Regions from separate parts of the Mycobacterium sp. B14F4 genome, predicted to be linked through region 1. Evidence: predicted binding sites of a transcription regulator. Region 1 holds the regulator's gene; each other region holds the start of a gene.

What was found. Region 1 encodes LexA, which represses DNA repair genes until DNA is damaged. Its sites were predicted from a motif close to CGAACANNTGTTCG; they were not measured.
Region 2: the regulator LexA is predicted to act here: its motif matches at 3,235-3,248, upstream of ABGB19_RS19135 (HNH endonuclease signature motif containing protein).
Region 3: the regulator LexA is predicted to act here: its motif matches at 1,925-1,938, upstream of ABGB19_RS06075 (HNH endonuclease signature motif containing protein).

The regions. Positions count from the first base shown of each region.
Region 1 is NZ_JBDPMF010000001.1:872,160-879,329, forward strand. It holds gene ABGB19_RS04340 (hypothetical protein) at 33-1,994, shown strand; gene lexA (transcriptional repressor LexA) at 1,991-2,686, opposite strand; gene ABGB19_RS04350 (LysM peptidoglycan-binding domain-containing protein) at 2,895-3,344, shown strand; gene nrdR (transcriptional regulator NrdR) at 3,504-3,974, shown strand; gene ABGB19_RS04360 (PhzF family phenazine biosynthesis protein) at 3,998-4,684, opposite strand; gene ABGB19_RS04365 (alpha/beta hydrolase) at 4,746-5,768, opposite strand; gene ABGB19_RS04370 (PAC2 family protein) at 5,912-6,901, opposite strand; gene sthA (Si-specific NAD(P)(+) transhydrogenase) at 7,033-7,170, opposite strand, start outside.
Region 2 is NZ_JBDPMF010000007.1:15,754-22,923, forward strand. It holds gene ABGB19_RS19120 (nitroreductase family deazaflavin-dependent oxidoreductase) at 1-105, shown strand, start outside; gene ABGB19_RS19125 (thiolase family protein) at 102-1,280, opposite strand; gene ABGB19_RS19130 (helix-turn-helix domain-containing protein) at 1,379-1,852, shown strand; gene ABGB19_RS19135 (HNH endonuclease signature motif containing protein) at 1,849-3,231, opposite strand; gene ABGB19_RS19140 (DUF389 domain-containing protein) at 3,401-4,312, shown strand; partial or broken gene ABGB19_RS19145 (circularly permuted type 2 ATP-grasp protein) at 4,394-7,028, shown strand; gene ABGB19_RS19150 (transglutaminase family protein) at 7,049-7,170, shown strand, end outside.
Region 3 is NZ_JBDPMF010000002.1:188,753-195,922, reverse strand. It holds gene ABGB19_RS06085 (propionyl-CoA synthetase) at 1-770, opposite strand, end outside; gene ABGB19_RS06080 (alpha/beta hydrolase) at 812-1,672, shown strand; gene ABGB19_RS06075 (HNH endonuclease signature motif containing protein) at 1,942-3,318, shown strand; gene ABGB19_RS06070 (SDR family NAD(P)-dependent oxidoreductase) at 3,347-4,123, shown strand; gene ABGB19_RS06065 (NAD(P)/FAD-dependent oxidoreductase) at 4,120-5,715, shown strand; partial or broken gene ABGB19_RS06060 (helix-turn-helix domain-containing protein) at 5,728-5,999, opposite strand; gene ABGB19_RS06055 (STAS/SEC14 domain-containing protein) at 6,377-6,745, shown strand; gene ABGB19_RS06050 (hypothetical protein) at 6,751-7,086, opposite strand.

The DNA.
Region 1 (7,170 bases):
CACGGAATTTCGTGCCGACCGCGGGAGGGCGAATGAGCGGGCGTGACACCCGGCGCACGACGGTGATGAGCCGGATGGCGACCGGTCTGCTGGCGATTGCGGCGGCCCTGCTGGTGGTGCCTGTCGCGGCGGCACAGCCGGAAGCCGACGCGAATGCCGCCATCACCGCGGCGTACGACGCCAGTGGCGGCCCCGGCGGACCGCTCGGGCCCAAGCAGGGCGAGGTGTACAAGGCCGGCGAGGGCTTCGCGCAGAACTACACCGGCGGCAAGATGTTCTTCACCCCGGCGACCGGGGCCCACTTCATGCAGGGCGCGATCCTGGAGAAGTACGAGTCGCTGGGCGGTCCGGCCGACAGCGACCTCGGTTTCCCGACCATCGACGAGGGACCCGGCCGGGCTCCGGACAGCCGCAACACCACACTCAGCGCGGCCGACAAGCCCGTCATCTTCTGGACCCCCGGCACCGGTGCGCGCGTCGTGCGCGGGGCGATCAACGCGGCGTGGGACAAGCTCGGCGGGTCATCGGGCACCCTCGGCGTGCCCGCCGGCGACGAGACCTACCGGGGCGACGTCGTCACCCAGAAGTTCACCGGCGGCGAGCTGTCGTACAACATGCGCGACAAGACCTTCACCACGGTGCCGCCGGACCTGGCCGGTCAGCTCGCCGGCCTCGCGGTGCCGGACGACCCGGACTCCGCCATCAAAGCGGCGCGCCGCGCGGCAGGCGGCCCGCTGGGCCCGCTCGGCGCCGCCGAGGGCGGGTCGTATCCCATCGGCAAGGACGGGCTGGGGCAGAACTTCGCCGGCGGCAAGATCTTCTACAGCCCGGCCACCGGCGCCCGGGTGGTCACCGGGCAGGTGCTCGCCAAGTACGAGAGCGTCGGCGGGCCGGAGGGTGATCTCGGCTTCCCGACCACCAGCGAGGTCGACGGAGGCCTGGCCACCGAGAGCCGGATGACCACGTTCGCCGCCGAGGACAAGCCGGTCATCTTCTGGACGCCCGACTACGGCGCGGTGATCGTGCGCGGGGCTATGAACGCCGCCTGGGACAAGTTGGACCGGGCCAAAGGTCCGCTCGGGGCGCCGATGGCCGACCAGACCGAGGACGGCGGCGTCGTCACTCAGCGGTTCAGCGGAGGCGTGCTCAACTGGGACCGGTCGACCGGTGAGTTCACCACGGAGCCGGCCAATCTCGCCGGCCAGCTGTCCGACCTGCAGGTGCCCGCGCAGGAGGCGCCCGAACCGCCCGCGGCCCCGCAGGCTTCCGACTCCGACGGCGGCTGGTTTGAGCCGAGCTGGTGGTGGCTGCTCGCGGTGGTGCCGGTGCTCGTGCTCATCGGCCTGGTGGTGTTCGCGACGATGCGCAGCAGGCGTGGCGGCGGTGGCGACGACCGCCGCGCGTACGACGACGATCCCTTCCGGAGCGAGCGCTTCGACGATGGGTTCGGCAGCGACGTCGAACGCGTGTACAGCGCGGTCGGAGCGAGGGAGACACCGACGACGGCCGACGACTACTCCGCGGCGATGTTCGGCGATCGGTACGCGAGCGAGGGACTCGAAGCGCTGTCGGCGCCCGCGGCTCCGACCAGTCCCTGGGAAGCGCCGCGAAGCGGTGAGGACGAGGCGCACGCGGAAGCCCGGGACCACGACGAGAACCACGACGAGAACCCCGACGAGGATCCCGATACCGTCGACACCGCACCGACGCGGGTGGCGAGCATCGCCGAGCCGACGCCTGATCGCGATCCGCTCACCGACACCGGCAGGCATGCGCGCATCGAGATCGACGACGAACCGGAGTTGGGTCGCACGTCGTTCCGCTTGCCGACGGGGGACGCGACAGAGGCGCCGGAGGGCTATCCGATCAAGGCCGACACTCAGTCCGGGCGGTACTGGGCGCCGGGTGGCCTCGGCTACGAGGATGCTCAAGCCGAAATTTGGTTCGCCAGCGAGGAATTCGCGGTAACGAACGGTTTCGTCCGCGGCGACTAGATCTTGCGGATGACGGTGACGACCTTTCCGAGCACGGCGGCGTCGTTGCCGGGTATCGGGTCGAACGCCGGGTTGTGCGGCATCAGCCACACCTGACCGCGTGTGCGCTTGAACGTCTTGACCGTCGCCTCGCCGTCGATCATCGCCGCCACGATGTCACCGTTGTCCGCGACGTTCTGCTGACGCACCACCACCCAGTCGCCGTCGCAGATCGCCGCGTCGACCATCGAGTCGCCCACCACCTTGAGCAGGAACAGCGAGCCCTCGCCGACGAGTTCGCGGGGCAGCGGGAAGACGTCCTCGACGGCCTCCTCGGCGAGGATGGGCCCGCCGGCCGCGATGCGGCCCAGCACCGGGACGAACGTGGGCTCCGGTAGCGCGTCGGAACCGGCGACGTCGGTGGCGACGATCGGCGTCAGGGTCTCGTCGGAGCCACGCACATCAACCGCTCGCGGACGGTTGGGATCCCGGCGCAGATAGCCTTTGCGCTCGAGTGTGCGCAGCTGATGCGCCACCGATGAGGTCGACGTCAGGCCGACCGCGTCGCCGATCTCCCTGATGCTCGGGGGATAGCCGCGGCTGGTGACCGATGCGCGGATGACCTCGAGGATGGTGCGCTGGCGCTCCGTGAGACCCGGGTCGAGTGCACGGCTCCCGCCGGTGCTGGCCGGGGTATCGCTGCTGTCGTCCATGGCGCCGAATGTAGCTCGCTGCGACCGATTAATCAAACATGTGTTCGACGCGTGTCGCCCCCCGCAGGACGGCGGAGAAGCGGCGGGATTTTTTGTCGGTGGGGTGTTCTATGGTTCGCAACAGTTCGATCACATGTTCTATCAATCGAACACATGATCGAGTATGTTCGAACACAAGAGCGAAAGCAGCGGACTAGGAGGCAGGAAGATGACGATCCTCGACACCCGGGATTTTGAGGCAGCGCCCCAGGTCAGGCCGGTGCGTCGGCCGGTGAGCGCCCGTCGGCCGCGGTCGCAGCGGCCGGGCGGCGCACCGATGCGCCACCGGGGCGCGGGGGTGCTGATGTCGCGCGCATCGCACCGGCGCCGGCCGATCACGCCGGGCACGACGGTGATCCTCGCGCTCATCGCCGCCGGCATCACCGTGTGGCTGGGCCTGGTGGCCCAGTTCGGCGGAGTCGTCGGCAGTACGCCCGCCGCGGTCCCGGACCGGCTCGCCGTGGTCCAGGTGCAGAGCGGTGAGACGCTGCACCAGGTCGCGCAGCGGGTGGCACCTGAAGCGCCGGTCGGCGAGGTTGCGGACCGGATCCGCGAGCTCAACCGGCTCGACTCCGCCGCCCTCGACGCCGGCCAGACCCTCATCGCGCCCGTCGGCTGACCGCGCTGGTGGTGCGGAAAGCTCAGCTGCACAATCATGTTCACCGACAGGTCGGCCGCACACGTGCCAATCAGCCCGGGCCTGGGCTGTCGGCAGTCCGCGCAGGTAGGCTCGAAGACGTTCGAGTTGGTCGGATGTTGGCGCGGCGAAGGAGCGGTGATGCACTGTCCGTTCTGTCGTCATCCAGATTCGCGCGTGGTCGACTCCCGCGAAACCGATGAGGGCCAGGCGATCCGACGCCGGCGCTCTTGCCCCGAATGCGGTAGGCGATTCACCACGGTGGAGACCGCCGTGCTGGCGGTGGTCAAGCGCAGCGGCGTGACCGAGCCGTTCAGCCGGGAGAAGGTCATCAAGGGCGTGCGGCGGGCGTGCCAGGGCAGGCAGGTCGACGACGACGCGTTGAACCTGCTCGCTCAACAGGTGGAGGACGCCGTGCGGGCCGCGGGGTCGCCAGAGGTGCCCAGCCACGAGGTCGGCCTTGCGATACTGGGCCCACTGCGCGATCTCGACGAGGTGGCCTATCTCCGCTTCGCCTCCGTCTACCGCGGGTTCACCTCGGCCGAAGACTTCGAACGCGAGATCGAGGCGCTTCGAGAGCACCGCGCGTCGCCACAGCCGGCGCCGAACTGAGCTGCGCGGCGCACCGCCGCTTGTCAGTCGATCTGCTTGGCGCCGTCGTTGACGACGCGACCGGCGATGCGCACCCAGCCTTCGGGACTCCACTCGCTGTGGATGTAGGACCCCTTGCCCTGAACGATGGTGAGGTCTCGGCTGAGGTACTCGGTGATGCGCACGGCCGCGGCACCGGTGGCCTCGTCCTCGGGCACGCCGAGATCGGTCGCGAACATCCGCGATCGGATGACGCCCCGGTCCCGGTCGGTCCACGTCCACAGGTAGTGGTTGATGTCGTCGGAATAGTCGTCGGGGTCAGCGGCGAACAGCTCGTCGGTCGAGGCCAGGTCGTGGATGGCGAATTCTGGCGCCCACTCCGCGCGCGCGCTCACCGATGTCAATCCGTCGGAGTAGCCCACCTGCACGACACCTGCGGGCACGCGCAGCGTATGAATCGGCGTGCCGCGTTCGCGCAGCCACCACGATGCGCCCACGGTCGGATGACCCGCGAAGGGCAGCTCGACGACGGGCGTGTGGATGCGGGCATGCGCGGTACTGGTGCCTGGGGCCGGGAGGTCAACGAAAATTGTTTCGCTGTAACCCAATTCGGCGGCTATGCGCTGGCGGTCATCGGAGTCCACGGTGCTGGCGTCGATGACGCCGAGGGGGTTTCCGTGGTTGCCGCCAGGGTCGGTGAAGACACGCAACACCGTCACGTCGATAGCCATGCCGCCGATGCTACTTCGTGTGCCCGATGCGGCGGTGGGCCCGATGTCAGGGGCGTCGGTGTCAGGTGGCGCTGCGCTCGTCGTGGCCCATCGCGTCGAGCACCGCGACCCGCGTGTCAACCGAGCCGCTGATCGCGCCCTCGGTGACGCCCGCGCGCAGCAACCCGCGCAGGTAGTCCTGGTCGTGCTCGGCGGGTTCGGTCGAGTCGATGAACTTCTCCACCACCTCGACGAAGCGGTCGGGATCGTCGTGGAACGGGAAATGGCCGGAGCCGTCGAAGATCTCCAGCCGTGAGCCGGGCATCGCCGCGTGCGCCATGCGGGCGTGGCTCACCGGGATCACCGAGTCGCGGGTGCCCCAGATCAATTGCACCGGAACCGATTGCGTCAGATAACAGCGGTCCAGCATGGTCACCACCTGACCGCGCCAGTCGACCACTGCCCGCAGCGTGCGGGCGAACGCCGAGTTCGCCGTCGGCTCGGGCAGATCGGCCAGGATCCGCAGCATTTGGGGGATGTCGCGGCCCAGGCCGCTGGACCCGAACAGCCCGCCGGTCGCGCGGCCCACCATCTGCAGCGCAGGCAACACGAAGGGGATACGCAGCAGCGCCAGCGCCTCGCTACCCATCGGCAGCGAGGCGAAGCGCAGGGCGATGTTGACCTCCCTGGTGACCCCGCCGGCGCCGACCAGCACGAGCCGGTCGACCAGCTGGGGAAACTGGTAGGCGAACTGCATCGCCACCCCACCGCCGAGGGAGTGACCGATCACCGTCACCCGGTCGATGTCGAGCACGCTGAGCAGGTCACGCATCCCGTTCGCGTACGCGGCCACGGAGTAGTCCGCGCGGGGTTTGTCGGACTTGCCGTGGCCCAGCAGGTCGGGGGCGATGACTGTGAACCGCTGGGCCAGTTTCGACTGCACCGTCTCCCACGTCGTGGAGTTGTCCCCGATGCCGTGGATCAGCAGAATCGCCGGACCGGAACCCGCCACCCGGTACGCGCGCCGGTACCCGTGAATCGTGCGGAACTGCAACGACGGGGTGAGTTGTCGCACGGGGCGCAGGTTGGGCTTTCGCGCTGCCATTGCGACAACTTAGCTGGCCTTCGCGAATCGCGCGAATTCTCGACGCCGAGCTTCCCCGCGTTCGCGAGAGCTACACGGGGGTCGTGATTCCGAGGCCCACCACGGCCCTGGTGTACGTCTCGCGAGGACGGCCGGCGGGGGAGTTACCGGTTGTCGTCGCCGTCGGAGAACCGGTCCTTGTTCTTGTCCTTGGCCTGCTGGGCCAGGAACCGTTCGAACTCGGCGCCCAGTTCCTCGCCGCTGGGCAGGTTCTCGTCGCTGGCCAGCAACGACCGGTTCTCCTGGGCGGCGACGAAGGCGTCGTACTGGCGCTCCAGCGCGGCGACCACCTGGGCGACCTCGGCACTGGCGTCGACCTGCTCGTTGATCTTCGTCAACACCTCTGCGCCCGCCTCCACCAGCGCGTCGAGCGGGATCTGCAGCGAGCCATTGCGCGCCACCTCGGCCAGCAGAGCTTCGGCGGCCGCGGGATAGTCCGTCTGCGCCAGGTAGTGCGGGACGTGCACGGTGAACCCGACGACCTCGTGCCCGTGCTGCGACATCCGGTACTCGAGCAGGTTCGACGCGCTGCCGGGCACCTGCACCTCGCCCACCCACGGCGTGTGGTCGGCGATCAGCTCCTTGTCGTTGGCGTGCGCCGTCATCGTGATCGGGCGGGTATGCGGCACCGCCATCGGGATGGTGCCCATGCCGATGGTTCGGCGCACCCCGAGCCGCTCGGCCAGCAACCGCACCGCGGTGATGAACCGCTCCCAGCGCAGGTCCGGCTCCAGTCCGGCGAGCAGCAGGAATGGCGTGCCCACACTGTCGCGCAGCGCATAGAGGTTGAGCTCGGGATCCTCGTACTGCGTGAAGTGGTCGGTCTTGAAGGTCATCAGCGGGCGCCGTGAGCGGTAGTCCAGCAGCTCGTCGATGGCGAAGGACGCCACCAGTTCGGTGTCGAGGGTGTTCCTCAGGTGCTGGGCGGCCAGCCGGATGGCGTGGCCGGCGTCGGAGAACCCTTCCAACGCGTGGATCAGCACCGGACCACGACCGTCGGACGACGCCAGCTGCGGCGCGGGGAACTCCAGCTCGTACATGCCGGACTGCTCGGGCTGGTAGTGCTGCTCGGGGTGACCAGCGTTGTCAGCCATCTGTCTGCCTCCTCGCCGTGGTGCCAGAACGGTTACGTCCGTACCAGTGACAACTAGTGTCGCGCACGTTGCGTTCCCGTTGCTGCTCAACCCATGCCGTCGCCCGACAATGTTTGCCGACGGCGTAACGGCTAGCCGCGGAACTGACTGAGCGCGCGCAGCTTGTTCATCACGTCCAACGCGGCGACCTTGTAGGCCTCCGAGAACGTGGGGTAGTTGAACACCGCGTCGACTAGATACTCGACGGTGCCGCCGCAGCCCATCACCGC
Region 2 (7,170 bases), on a different contig from region 1:
GCGCTCTACCCGCTGCTGGTCGAGCTCGCGCCGGTGTTCGGTGAGTACCAGAGCAAGACCAGCCGGATCATCCCGCTGTTCGAGCTCGCGAAATCGCTGAACTAGAGGCGCTCGATGATCGTGGCGTTGGCCATGCCGCCGCCCTCGCACATCGTCTGCAGTGCGTACCGGCCGCCGCGCTGCTCCAGGGCGTTGACCATCGTCGTCATGAGGCGCGCCCCGCTGGCGCCCAGCGGGTGACCGATCGCGATCGCGCCGCCGTTGACGTTGGTCTTGGCCAGATCCGCCCCCGTGTCGTGGGCCCACGCCAGCACCACCGGAGCGAAGGCCTCGTTCACCTCGAACAGGTCGATATCAGCCAGGGTCAGCCCGGCGCGCGCCAAGACCTTCGCGGTCGCGGGGATGACGCCGGTCAGCATGTAGAGCGGGTCGGACCCGACCACGGTCATCGAGTGGATCCGGGCGAGCGGTCGCAGACCCAGCTTCGCGGCGACTTCGCTCGTGGTGATCAGCACCGCCGCGCTCCCGTCGGATAGCGGCGAGGAGTTGCCCGGGGTGATGCTCCAACCGATCTGAGGGAAGCGCTGCTCGTAGGCCGGGTTGTAGAACGCCGGTTTCAGCGCGGCGAGCGTGTCGACCGTCGTGCCGGGCCGGATGATCTCGTCGGTGGTCAGTCCGGCGATCGGGATCAGTTCGTTGTCGAACCGGCCCTCTTTGGTTGCGGCGGCCGCCTTCTCGTGGCTCGAGGCGGAGAACTCGTCGAGCTGTTGTCGGGAGAACCCCCACTTGGCCGCGATCAGCTCGGCGCTGATGCCTTGCGGGACAAGGCCTTCGGGGTAGCGCTGCGCCATCGCGCCGAACGGGTCGCTTCCCGGTAGCACGCTCGAGCCCATCGGTGTGCGCGACATCGACTCGACGCCCGCGGCGACCACGATGTCGTAGGCGCCGGAGATCACCCCCTGGGCGGCGAAGTGGACGGCCTGCTGGCTGCTGCCGCACTGCCGGTCGATGGTGGTGCCGGGCACCGTCTCCGGGAAGCCGGCGCCGAGCACGGCGTTGCGGGCGATGTTGACGGCCTGGTCGCCGACCTGGGTGACCGCGCCGGCGATGACATCGTCGATCCGGGCCGGGTCGATGCCGGTCCTGGCGACGAGCTCGGTGAGACTGTGCCCGAGCAGATCGACGGGGAGCACGTCGTGCAGTGCGCCGCCGGCCTTGCCCTTGCCGATCGGGGTGCGGACCGCCCCGACGATGACCGCGTTCCGTCCGTATCCGCTCATCGCTGCCTCCTGTGTGAACTCGTCGCTGAGTATTACTTTGTATACTCAGCTATACCAGCTAGGTATAGAGGAAACAACTCAGGGGTACAGTGACATCCATGACACTCCTGGAGGGCAGGCTCGCGGACCGGGATGCCTGGTCGGCGGCGGGTGAGTGCCCGATCGAGAAGACGATGGCGGTGCTGGGCACCAAGTCGGCGATGCTGATCATGCGTGAGGCCTACTACGGCACCACCCGGTTCGACGACTTCTGGAAGCGGGTCGGCGTCACCAAAGCCGCCGCGGCAGCACGTCTCTCGGACTTGGTGGACGCCGGGCTGCTGGAGCGGCGGCCATATCAGGAGCCCGGTCAGCGCAGCCGCGACGAGTACGTGCTCACCGAGGCGGGCCGTGACTTCATGCCGGTGGTTTGGGCGATGTTCGAGTGGGGCCGACGCCATCTGCCGAACCGCACCCCGCTACGCCTGGCGCACAGGGGCTGCGGCGCCGAGGCCACGGTGGAGATCCGCTGCGCCGAGGGGCATCACGTGCCGCCCGACGAGCTGACGGTGCGCCTGGTCAAGCGCGGCTAGCTCGCGCGGCCGTCCGGATCTTCGGTGTCGTCGTGGGGTACCAGATAGCGCTGCGGATGGTGATAGTTGTTCACCCGCGCCTGGCCGGTGTCCAGTTGTGGCGGCGGCAGCCATTCGGTGCGGCCGTCCTTGCGTTTTCGGGTTCGCCAGCCACCGCGCTTGACGCGGCGGTTGTCCGGCCCGCAGGCCAAAGTCAGGTCGGTGATGTTGGTTTGTCCGTCGTCTTTCCAGTCGGCGACCGCGTGGTGGACCTGCGAGTGGTAGGCGGGTGCGGTGCAGCCCGGCCGGGTACAGCCGCGGTCCTTGGCGTACAAAACTATTCGCTGCGCTTTCGTCGCCAGCCGTTTCGCTCGGCCGAGGTACAACGGTTCCTCGGTGTGCTTGTCGAACACCGCGAGGTAGTGGTGCGCGGCTGTCGCCTGACGGATCACCTCGGTCATCGGGATCAGGGTCCCGCCACCGGTCACGGCATGCCCGGTTCCCGACTCCAACTCTTGAAGCGTGGTGGTGATGACCACGGTCACCGGCAGGCCGTTGTGGCTGCCGAGCGCCCCCGAGGCCAAGAGCGCCCGGCCCATGGCGGTCAGCGCGTCGTGGTTGCGCTGGCCTGTGGAGCGCAGGTCTTTGGCCACCGAATCCGCCGACGGCTCGCCGTCGATGCAGGGCGACTCGTCTTCCGGGTTGCACATGCCGGGAGCGCCGAGCTTGGCCAACACCGACTCGAGGACCGCACGCCCTTGCGGGTCCAGACGCCCGCGAAGATCGCTCATGCCGTCGGGCTGTTGCTTGCCGATGAGTAGGTAGCGGCGATTGGCCCGGTCGACGTCGGAGTACTCACCGTCCTGGTCGAGTAGCGCCGCCAGTCGATCCGCCGCCTTCCGAAGCTCCTCGGGCGTCAAGGTGCAGGCGATCTGCGCCAGTTGGGCTTCGGCGGCCTCGCGTTCGTCGTAACTCACGCGCATGGGCAGCTTCTTCAGGAAGAGCCGGATGACCTTCACGTGCTCGCCGCCGATGTCGCCTCGCTCCTGCGCAGCCGCCGTACCGGTGAGCGCCGGTTCGAGCACCTCACCCGTCATCGTCCGCCGCGGGGCGAGATCACGCGCCTCCTTGACCCGCCGCGTGGCTTCGTCCTTATCGATTCGCAGCATGAAGGACAGTGCCTTGGCGGCGCTGCTCTCACCGATCTCGGCCAGGGGCGCACGCTCGAGATTGGCGACCAACCGATGACCCAGCGTTGCCTGCCTACGGGTGAACGCCTCCCACTGCGCCGTCAGCTTCAACAGCTCGGCGGTGCTCAGCGAGTCGAGCGACTCGGCCATCAGCTCGGCGAAGTCGTCGGACATGTCCGCCACCCGCTTGCTGATCCGTTCGAACGACATACCCGAACACTAGTTCGATGCTCCGACAGATCGGTCGGGCTTTGTGACTGCTGAAGCCAGAGTGTCGCAAGGGATTTCGAATCCGCGGCAGTGCGGTTTCGTCCGCGGTCCGTGGACAAAGCCGTGCCAACAGCCCACACCCACCAAAGAGCGAGGCTAGGGTGCCGCTGTGCTGCATTTGCGGGTGATCGCGCCGACGGACCTGCGCGACGACGTCATCGGCGTGTTGCGGGACAACCCGGGCGCCACCCACATCGTCGTGCACCGCGACGCGGCGATCGAACCCTCGGGTGACGAGATCACCTCCGACATCGCCCGCGAGTCCGCGAACGACATCGTCGAGGCGTTGAAGGGCCTGCAGGTCAAGGAGCGCGGGGCGATCACCCTCGACTTCGTCGACACCGTGTTGTCCGCCAGGGCCTACCGCGCCGAGGACAGGGCCGAAGGCGATCCCGCCGACGCCGTCGTGTGGGACGAGCTTGCCGTCCGCACCCGCGAGGAGTCCACGCTCAACGTCACCTTCCTGGCTTTCCTGTGCATCGCCTGCCTCATCGCCGCGGTCGGCGTTGTCACCGATTCACCCGTCACGGTGGTGGGCGCGATGGTCGTCGGTCCTGAGTTCGGCCCGCTGGCGGCGCTGGCGGTGGCGCTGGTGCGGAGGCGGATGTACCTGGCGCGCCGCGCGGCGCTGGCGTTGCTGATCGGCTTTCCGGCGGCCATGGCCGTAACCGCCTTGTTCACCTTGATTTTCGAAGCCCTCGGATGGGTCACCTTGGAGACGACGAGCTCGCTGAGCGAGGTCGATTTCATCTTCCGGGTCGGGCCGTTCTCGTTCGTCGTCGCGCTGCTCGCCGGTGCGGCCGGGATGTTGTCGCTGGTGTCGTCGAAGTCGGCGGCGCTGGTCGGGGTTTTCATCTCGGTCACGACGGTGCCCGCGGCCGGCTTCGCGGTCGTCGCCGCGACGGTGGGGGACTGGCGGATCGCGGCGCAGTCGGCTGCCCAACTCGTCGTCAACCTCGTCGGCATCACGATCGCCGGTGTGCTCGTGTTGTGGGTGTATCGGCTCCATGGCACCCGGTAGGAGACGCGCTGCGCGCCCTCAACCGCTGTGGTGGGATCTGCGGATGGGTTCACGGCGGCGAGTGCGTACCGTTCTGCACTGATGGCACTGCCCGCGCCGAGCGCGCCCGACTTCGACGACCTGCTGGCCCGGTACCGCGCCGCGCGCACCCAGCAGGCGCTGTTCGACGTGCGTCCGGGCGCGGGCAGCGGGTACGACGAATTCGTCGACGCGGCAGGCGATGTCCGGCCGGCGTGGCACGAAGTCGCCGAATGCGTCGGCAACCGCGGCCGCGCCGGATTGGACCAGCTGCGCGCGGTGGTGCGCAACCTGGTCGACAACGACGGCATCACCTACGTCGAGGTCGGCAGGCACGGCTCGGTGCTCGGGCAGACGGTCGACGGCGCCGCCGAGCCCGGTCCGTGGCATCTCGATTCGCTGCCATTGGTCATCTCTGCCACCGACTGGGACATCCTGGAATCCGGACTGCTGCAGCGGTCCCGGTTGCTCGACGCCGTCCTCGCCGACCTGTACGGGCCGCAGGTGTCGGTGACCAGCGGCGTGCTGCCGGCACCGTTGTTGTTCGCCCATCCCGGCTACGTGCGCGCCGCGCGCGGCGTCCAGATTCCCGGCCGCCACCAACTGTTCCTGCACGGCTGCGACATCAGTCGCGCCGCCGACGGGGCCTTCCGCGTCAACGCCGACTGGACGCAGGCGCCGTCGGGCGCCGGGTATGCGCTTGCCGACCGGCGCGTCGTCGCCCACGCCGTGCCCGACCTCTACGAGCGGATCGGGCCGCGACCCGCATCGCCGTGGGCACAGGCCCTGCGGTTGGCGCTCATCGACGCCGCCCCGGAGTCGGCCGAGGAACCCATGGTGGTGGTGCTCAGCCCCGGCATCTTCTCCGAAACCGCGTTCGACCAGGCCTACCTGGCGAGCATGCTGGGCTTCCCGCTGGTCGAGAGCGCCGACCTGGTGGTGCGCGACGGCAAGTTGTGGATGCGCTCGATGGGCACGCTGAAGCGCGTCGACGTCGTGCTGCGCCGAGTGGACGCCGAGTACGCCGACCCGCTCGACCTGCGTGCCGACTCCCGCCTCGGCGTCGTCGGCCTCGTCGAGGTGCTGCGCCGGGGCGCGGTCACCGTCGTCAACACGCTCGGCAGCGGCATCCTGGAAAGCCCCGGGCTGCTTCGGTTCCTGCCGGAGCTTGCCGAGCGTCTGGTTGGCGAACGGCCGCTGTTGGCCAGCGCGCCGCTGTACTGGGGCGGCATCAGCACCGAACGCTCGCACCTGCTCGCCAACCTGTCCTGCCTGCTCATCAAGCCGGTCACCGGGGGCGAAACGCTAGTCGGCCCTGCATTGTCGACCGTGCAACGCGAATCGCTCGCCGCCCGCATCGAGGCGGCGCCGTGGCAGTGGATCGGTCAGGAGTTGCCCGAATTCTCCTCCGCGCCAAGCGACTACCACCCGGGCGGGCTGTCGGCGGCCAATGTCGGCATGCGGCTGTTCACGGTCGCGCAGCGCGGAGGCTATGCGCCCATGCTCGGCGGTCTGGGCTACCTGCTGGCCCCCGGGGCAGCCGCATACAAACTCAACACCGTTGCAGCCAAAGATATCTGGGTGCGAGCGCCGACGCGGGTGACCGCCGAGCGAATACCGCCGGTGGAGTTGCCCGCCATCACGCCGAGCCCCACCCGGGCGGTCAGTTCGCCGCGGGTGCTGTCCGACCTGTTCTGGACGGGCCGCTACGCCGAGCGTGCGGAGCACATGGCGCGGCTGCTGACCGTCACCCGCGAGCGCTACCACGAATTCCACTACCGGCGAGAGATGGCGGGCAGCGAGTGCGTGCCCGTCTTGCTGGCGGCGCTCGGCAACATCACCGGCACCGAGACCGGTGCGAGCGACGATTACGCCGAGATGGTCGCGACCGCGCGGTCGACCTTGTGGTCGCTGACCGCCGACCGGCACCGGTCCGGGTCGCTCGCGCAGTCGGTCGAACGGCTCGGGTTGGCCGCCCGAGCCGTGCGCGACCAGCTGTCCAACGACACCTGGATGGTGCTCGCGTCCGTGGAGCGCGCTACTGGACGCGCCCGAGGGTCCGCCGGAGTCACAGGCCGAAGGCGAGGCGTTCCTGTCGGCGACAAACAACCTGACGTTGGCGGGGATGCTCGCGCTGTCCGGCGTGGCCGCGGAGTCGATGGTCCGCGACGTCGGCTGGACGATGATGGACATCGGCAAGCGCATCGAACGCGGGCTGAATCTGACCGCGCTGCTGAGCGCGACGTTGACCACCGTGCGCAGCCCGGGCGCCGAGCAGGCCATCACCGAGTCGGCGCTGGTGGTGTGTGAGTCGTCGGTCGTCTATCGGCGACGGACCCTGGGCAGGATCAGTGTGGCGTCCGTGGCGGAGCTGGTGTTGTTCGACGCCGACAACCCGCGGTCGCTGGCTTATCAACTGGAGCGGTTGCGCGCCGGGCTCAAGGCGCTGCCCGGCTCGTCGGGGTCGTCGCGGCCCGAGCGGATGGTCGACGAGATCGGCACCCGGCTGCGCCGTCTGGACCCCGCCGACATGGGGGAGGCGTCCGCCGACGGCAGGCGCACCGAACTGGCCGGTCTGCTCGACGGCGTGCACTGCGATCTTCGCGAACTCGCCGGCGTCATCTCCGCGACGCACCTGTCGGTGCCAGGCGGCATGCAGCACCTGTGGGGGCCCGACGAGCGGCGGGTCGTGCCGTGACGGTGTTTACCGACGGTCCGATGGCCCCGCGTGCGACCCGCAGTTACCGCGTCGTGCACCGCACCGTGTACCACTACAGCGACGTCGTGACCAATTCGTATGGACGCGGCTTCCTCACCCCGCGCGACTCCGCCCGCCAGCG
Region 3 (7,170 bases), on a different contig from region 1:
GCATGCCCGCCGTTGTCGCGCACGATGCCCTTGGGCTTGCCCGTGGTGCCCGACGTGTAGAGCACGTAGAGCGGATCGGTGGCCGCGACGGGGACCGGGTCGACGGGTGCTGCGCCGGTGAGGTCCTGCCAGTCGATGTCGCGGTCCGGCGTCAGCTCGCAGCGGTGCCTGTCGCGCTGCACGATGACGCAGTTGCGCGGGGGATGCTCGGCCATCTTGAGCGCCGCGTCCAGCATCGGCTTGTAGTCCACGGTCCGGGTCGGTTCGATGCCGCAGGACGCGGACACGACCACGCTGGGACGCGCGTCGTCGATGCGCGCCGCGAGTTCGTGTGCGGCGAATCCGCCGAACACCACCGAGTGCACCGCCCCGAGCCGCGCGCACGCGAGCATGGCGATGACGGCCTCGGGGATCATCGGCATGTAGATCACCACGCGGTCGCCCTTGTCGACCCCGAGCGCACGCAGCCCACCGGCGAATCGTGCTGTCGCGTCGAGTAATTCGCGATAGCTATAGGTGCGTTGCGTGCCGGTGACGGGGGAGTCGTAGATCAACGCGGGCTGATCGGCCCGGCCGCCCTCGACATGGCGGTCCAGCGCGTTCGCGCATGTGTTGAGTTCGCCGTCGGGATACCAGCGGTAGAACGGCGGATTGGAGTCGTCGAGAATCCGCTGCGGTTCGCGGATCCAGGTCACCACTTCCGCGGCGTCCGCCCAGAAGGAGGTGGGATCGGCGATGCTGGCGTCGAACAGCTCTCGGTAACCGGCCATACCGGCACGGTAGCGCGACGGCCGGTCTCTATAGTCAGTTTATGACTGCCGGTCCGCCGCCAATCGAGGGTGCGCGACGGTCCTTCGTCGAGGCCCGCGGGGTGCGCTTCCACGTCACCGAGGCCGGCCGGGCCGATGGACGACCCGTGGTGGCGCTGCACGGCTGGCCGCAACACCACTGGGTGTATCGCGACCTGTTGGCCGACCCGCCGGCGGGAATGCGGATCATCGCACCCGACCTGCCCGGATACGGGTGGTCCGGACCGGCACCGCACCGGTGGGCGAAGGACGACGTCGCGGCCGACGTGCTCGCCCTGCTCGACGCGCTCGGTCTGGACCGGGTGCTGCTGGTCGGCCACGATTGGGGCGGGTACGTCGGTTATCGCATGCTGCTGTCCGCGGCGCAGCGGTTCGACGGCTACCTCGTGATGAACATGGCGCACCCGTGGGTGAGCCCGGGGATGCTGGCGCCGCACCTGTGGCGGTTCTGGTACCAGGTCGTGCTGGCCACCATCGGCGTACCGTTGCAACGGCGCACCGATTTCCTCGTGCGCGCCTTCAACTCGGCGTCGGCGATGGACCCGTCGACCGCGCGGGTCTATGCCGACCGGTTCCGCGATCCGCTCGTCGCCCGCACGGCCCGGGACACCTACCGCACGTTCCTGCTTCGTGAATTGCCCGCCGCCGCCCGCGGGCCCAAGCCACCACACGCCACCGTGCCGATCCGGTGCCTGTTCGGGACCGGCGACGCCGCCGTTCACCCGTCGCTGGCGGCGGCCGAGACGGCCGACGCCGACGACTACCGGCTCGAACTCGTCGACGCGAGCCACTTCGTCATCGACGAGCGGCCGGATTTGGTGCGGGCCGCATTGATCGCATTGGCGAAGGAGACCGAAGCTTAGACGGCTTCTGCGCTCGCGGTTCGGTACCGCGCGTCTCAGTCCTGGATCTGCTCAACAAGCTGCGGCTCGCCGGGTGGAAGCGGCGGAACCGGAGGTAGCCCCGACGGCAGCGCGGCAGCGACGGCTGATCGCGCGTCCTGCTGCGTTGCCGTTCGGTGGTGGGCAAGTCAATCGTCGGCCCTTGAGGCCCTGGAATCCCTTGCGCCACTTTGGTTTCACCAGTCACAACCGCGACCTGTTTTGTCGGTGCATCGAACTAGTGTTCGAGTATGTCGTTCGAACGGATCAGCAAGCGGATCGCGGATATGTCCGACGAGTTCGCCGCGCTGCAGGCTGAATCGTTCGACTCGTTGAGCACCGCCGAGCTGTTGAAGCTCATGGCGCAGTGGGAGACGTTTACCCGCAAGCAGGCAACGCTGGGTCATCGGCTGGTCGCCAATCTCGAGCAGGCGCCCCTGGCCGAGATCGGCGAGAGCAGCGCCGCCAAGGCACTGTCTTTTCTTCTGCGCATCTCCTCGAATGAAGCCGGTCGGCGGGTCAAGGAGGCCCGCGACCTGGCGCCGCGGCGGACGATGACGGGTGAGGTGCTCGAACCGATTCTGGTGGGCACCGCGGCCGCGCAGCAGCGCGGCGAAATCGGGGACGAACATGTCCGCGTCATCCGGCGGTTCTTGAAGGAGCTGCCCAGCCGGGTCGGCTTCGACGAGCGCGAAGCCGCCGAAGCGCAGTTGGCCCAGATCGCCTGCACGCTGACCCCGGAAGAATTGCGCGAGGCGGCGACTCGGCTCGCGACCCTGCTCGACCAGGACGGTGAGTACAGCGATGTCGACCGTGCCAATCGTCGCTACCTGACCATCGGCAAGCAACAGCCCGACGGGATGAGCGACGTGCGGGGCCGGCTTGACCCACAGGGCCGCGCCGTGCTCGACGCGGTGTTGGCGAAGCTCGGCGCGCCGGGGATGTGCAATCCGGAGGACGAAAACCCCTGCGTGGACGGCGAGCCGTCGGCGGATTCGGTTTCCAGGGACCTGCGGTCGACGGGACAGCGCAACCACGACGCGCTGACCGCGATGGGCCGTGCGCTGCTGGCCTCGGGCGCGCTGGGCAGCCACAACGGCCTGCCGGTCACCATGGTCATCACCACCACTCTCGCGGAGTTGGAATCGGGCAGGGGCCACGCCGTCAGCGGTGGCGGCACGCTGATCCCGATGACAGAGGTGATCAGGCAGGCGTCGGCCGCACACCACTATCTGCTGGTGTACAAGGACCACACCGAAGAACCGCTGTACCTCGGCCGGGCAAGACGGCTGGCATCGAAAGCCCAGCGAATTGTGCTGTACGCCAAGGACCGTGGCTGCACCCGGCCCGGCTGTACCGCACCGGCGTATCACTCGCAGGTGCACCACGCCGTGGCCGACTGGGCCGACGACGGACAAACCGACATCACGGATCTGACCCTGGCATGCGGGGCGGACAACCGCCGCGTCAAGCGCGGCGGCTGGCGAACCCGAAAACGCAAGGATGGCCGCACCGAATGGATCCCGCCACCGCTGCTGGACAACGGCCAGGCGAGGGTCAACAACTATCACCATCCGCAGCGGTACCTGCTGCCCGACGACAGTCCCGTCGACGAGTCGAGCGTTTGACCGCGGCCGGGTCGGGTAGCCCGCCACCATGCCCCAAGGACGACCATTAGCTCTCGTCACCGGCGCCTCGAGCGGGATCGGTTTCGAACTGGCCAGGCTCTTCGCCGACGACGGATACGACCTGATCGTGGCGGCAGACGACGACGGTATCCATGCCGCCGCCGACAAGCTCGCCGCGGGCGGCACCGACGTCCGCGCCGTTCAGGTGGACCTGCGCAAGCCCGACGAGGTCGAGCGCCTCTACAGCAACGCCACCGACAGCGGACGCCCGCTGGATGCCGTCGCCCTCAACGCGGGCACCGGCGGCGCCGGGCCGTTCGTCGAGCGAAAACTCGACGAGGACCTCAACATCGTCGACCTCAACGTGCGTTCGACGACCCATCTGGCCAAGCTGGTGCTGCGCAACATGGCGAAGCGGGGTAGCGGCAAGGTCCTGTTCACCTCCTCGGTGGTCTCGACGATGCCCGGCTCGCTGCAGACGGTCTACAACGCGTCCAAGTCGTTCGTTCAGTCGTTCGCCCAGGCGCTGCAGGACGAACTGCGCGACACCGACATCACCGTCACGTCGTTGATGCCGGGGCCCACCGAGACCAACTTCTTCAAGCGGGCGGGCATGCTCGACACGCTCGTCGGGCGCATGCCGAAGGACGACGCGGGCAAGGTGGCCAAGCAGGGCTACGACGCGTTGATGCGCGCCGACAAGAAAGTCGTTGCCGCGTCGCCGCTTTCGAAGTCCATGGGTCTGGTGAACAAGGTTCTGCCGGACTCGGTCAAGGCCGGTGCGAGCAGGCTGATCTCGAAGTGAGCATCGCGGCTACGGCTGACGCCGTGGTGATCGGGGCAGGACACAACGGCCTGGTGGCCGCGGCGATACTCGCCGATGCGGGCTGGGATGTCGTTGTACTCGAGGCGCAGGCCGAGCCCGGCGGTGCGGTGAAGAGCGCCGAGCTGTTCCCCGGCTACGTCAGCGATCTCTACAGCGCGTTCTATCCGCTGTCGGTGACGTCACCGGCCCTGCGGGCGTTGCACCTGGAGGATCACGGGCTGCGGTGGTCCCATTCGCCCGCGGTCGTCGGCCACGCCAACTCCGCCGAGGACGAGGACGCGGCGGTGATCTGGCGGGACATCGACCGCACCGCGGACGACCTGGAGCGCCGGAGCGCGGGGGACGGTGCCCGCTGGCGGCAATTGTTCGATCAGTGGCTGCAGATCAAGGAGCCGCTGCTGGAGACGCTGTTCGCGCCCTTTCCGCCAGTCCGCGGGACGGTCGGGCTGTTGCGCAAGCTCGGCACGGCCGAGGCGCTGCGCCTGGCGCACCTGCTGCTGTTGCCCGCCGGCGTGATGGCCGAGAACCTGTTCGACGGCGAGGCGGCGCGACTGTTGTTGCTGGGCAACGCGATGCATGCCGACGTGCCGATCGACGCGCCCGGCAGCGGCGTGATGGGCTACATGCTGATCATGATGGCCCAGGACGGTGGATTCCCGGTCCCCGTCGGTGGCGCCGGTCAACTGACCGCGGCGCTGGTGAACCGCGCACGATCGGCGGGGGCCCGCATCGAATGCGGACAACGCGTCGACGCGATCGATGTGCGTGGTGGTCGCGCCGTCTCGGTGCGCACAACTGGTGGCGACACGGTGCGGGTGCGCCGCGCGGTGGTCGCCGACACGTCGGCACCGGCGCTGTATCGTCGCCTGCTGCCCGCGGATTCGCTGCCCAACTCTGTGGTGGACAGCATCGACCGGTTCGTCTGGGACACACCGGTGTTGAAGATCAACTACGCGCTCGACGCGCCGATTCCGTGGCGGTCGAAGAGCCTCAGCGAGGCCGGGACCGTGCACATCGGCGCCGACCACGACGGGTTGATCCGGTGGATGGCTGACCTCAACACCGCAACCGTGCCGCTGCATCCGTTCATGCTGTTCGGCCAGATGACGACGGCCGACCCCAGCCGTTCACCGGCCGGGACCGAAAGTGCGTGGGCCTACACACATCTCCCCCGCGGGGTGGCCGACGATGCCTCGGCCGACCAGTTGTCGGTGGCGGTGGACATGGTGCTGGAGAAGCATGCCCCCGGGTTCGCCGAGCACATTGTGGGCAAGACGATCCAGCGTCCCTCGGACCTGGAGGCCGGCGACGCCAACCTGTACGCCGGGGCCGTCAACGGCGGCACCTCACAGTTGTTCCAGCAGTTGATCTTCCGCCCCATACCGGGTTTCGGCGGCGCCGAGACACCGGTGGAGAACGTCTACCTCGGCAGTGCCGGCGCCTCCCCGGGCGGCGGAGTGCACGGCGTATGCGGTCGCAACGCGGCGCGATCCGCACTCGGCGGCGACGGGCGACGGGGCTGGCCGCGCCGCAAGCTCAACCGTGCGGTTCTCTCGCTGATGACAAGGTGAGCAGGCGCAAAGCTACTGCTGGAAGCGGTACCCCATCCCGGCCTCGGTACAGGCGCACCGGATGCGAGAGGTCATCCTCGAGCTTGCGCCACAGCCGGCGCGAGATACACACGCAGGTAATCGGTTTCCTTCGCGTAGGGGGACCTACACCTCTTGAACAGTTCCTCGCGACCGACGAGTTTCCCGCGGTTGCGGACCAGCATCTCGAGCATGCCCCACTCGGCGGGGGTGAGGTGCACGGCCGCCCGCAGCCACGCCAGGAACACGTCCAGGCCGGTAGGCCGGGGCCGGTACTGGTGTCGTAGTCTCCCAACCGCTGAAGCGGTGCGAACTGCTCGACCATCATCTGCACCGTGCCGAGCAGGGCGAGGAACGCCACCGTCAGCACGACGTAGCCCAACACCACCCATCTCATCTCCATTCGAGGCTCATCGCGGTCCGCCTGCGCTCGGTCCTCAGCGGCGAGGCCCAGGCTCGAAACTATGGCGCGGTTGCGTTCCCGGAGAGGGCTGTTGACGGCTTCTTGACGCTTTCGTCCGCACCTTTACGGCCTGCGGTCGTCTGCCGCCGCGGCGTAGGGCCATTCGGCCCTTCCCCGCCGCGGCGAGTGCGCTGAAGACTCGGCTACGCGGTGTTCGATCGAATGGGAATGGGGAAGCGGATGATTGAGGTGCTGCCAGACATGCCCGCGGAGGTGACCGGCTTCCGGGTGTCGGGCCGGCTACGCGGTGACGACCTGCGCGAGTTCGAGCCGACCATGGATGAGGCGCTGAAAACCGGCGAGATCCGCATCGTCGAGGTGATCGCGTCGGACTACGAGGGCTTCGGGCCGGGTGGACTGGTCGAGGACCTGAAGCTTGGCTTTGGCGCTCTGTTCCAGCACCATTCGGCGTTCAAGCGGATCGCGGTGGTCACCGACAAGGAATGGGTGAGCCATACGCTGCATGCGCTGGCATGGATGGTGCCAGGGGAGATCGCCCTGTTCGGTAGTGATGAACTCGAGCGCGCCAAACAATGGGCCGCCGGCTGAGGGCGCTAGTAGCCCGGCGTGGCGATGTCTTCGAGTTCCTGCAATTCGGGCGACGGCGGGGGCGGCGTGGGCGCCGGGGCTTGATTGCCGGTTGAGCCGGTGCATTCCGCGCCGCTGACTCCTGGCGGGCAGGCGTTGTTGACTGCTGAGGCGGTGTTCGGCACCAGGTACGGCACGCACGTCCCGCTGTAGAGATCGCTGTCCTCGCCGACCGGGCAGGCTGCGAGCTGAGTCGGCACACCGGGGGCGGCGGCGACGACGGCCGCCATCATGGGTGCCGCGGTCGCGATCGCAAACCCACCGGCGATCGTCAGCCGTCGTCCGATACGGAATTTCGTCACCGTTGGCATCATCACGCTTTCGTTAGTCGAATGCCGTGCACGTCGACACTATCGTGCATGAGGTGCGCCCAGTGCGGTGTTCCG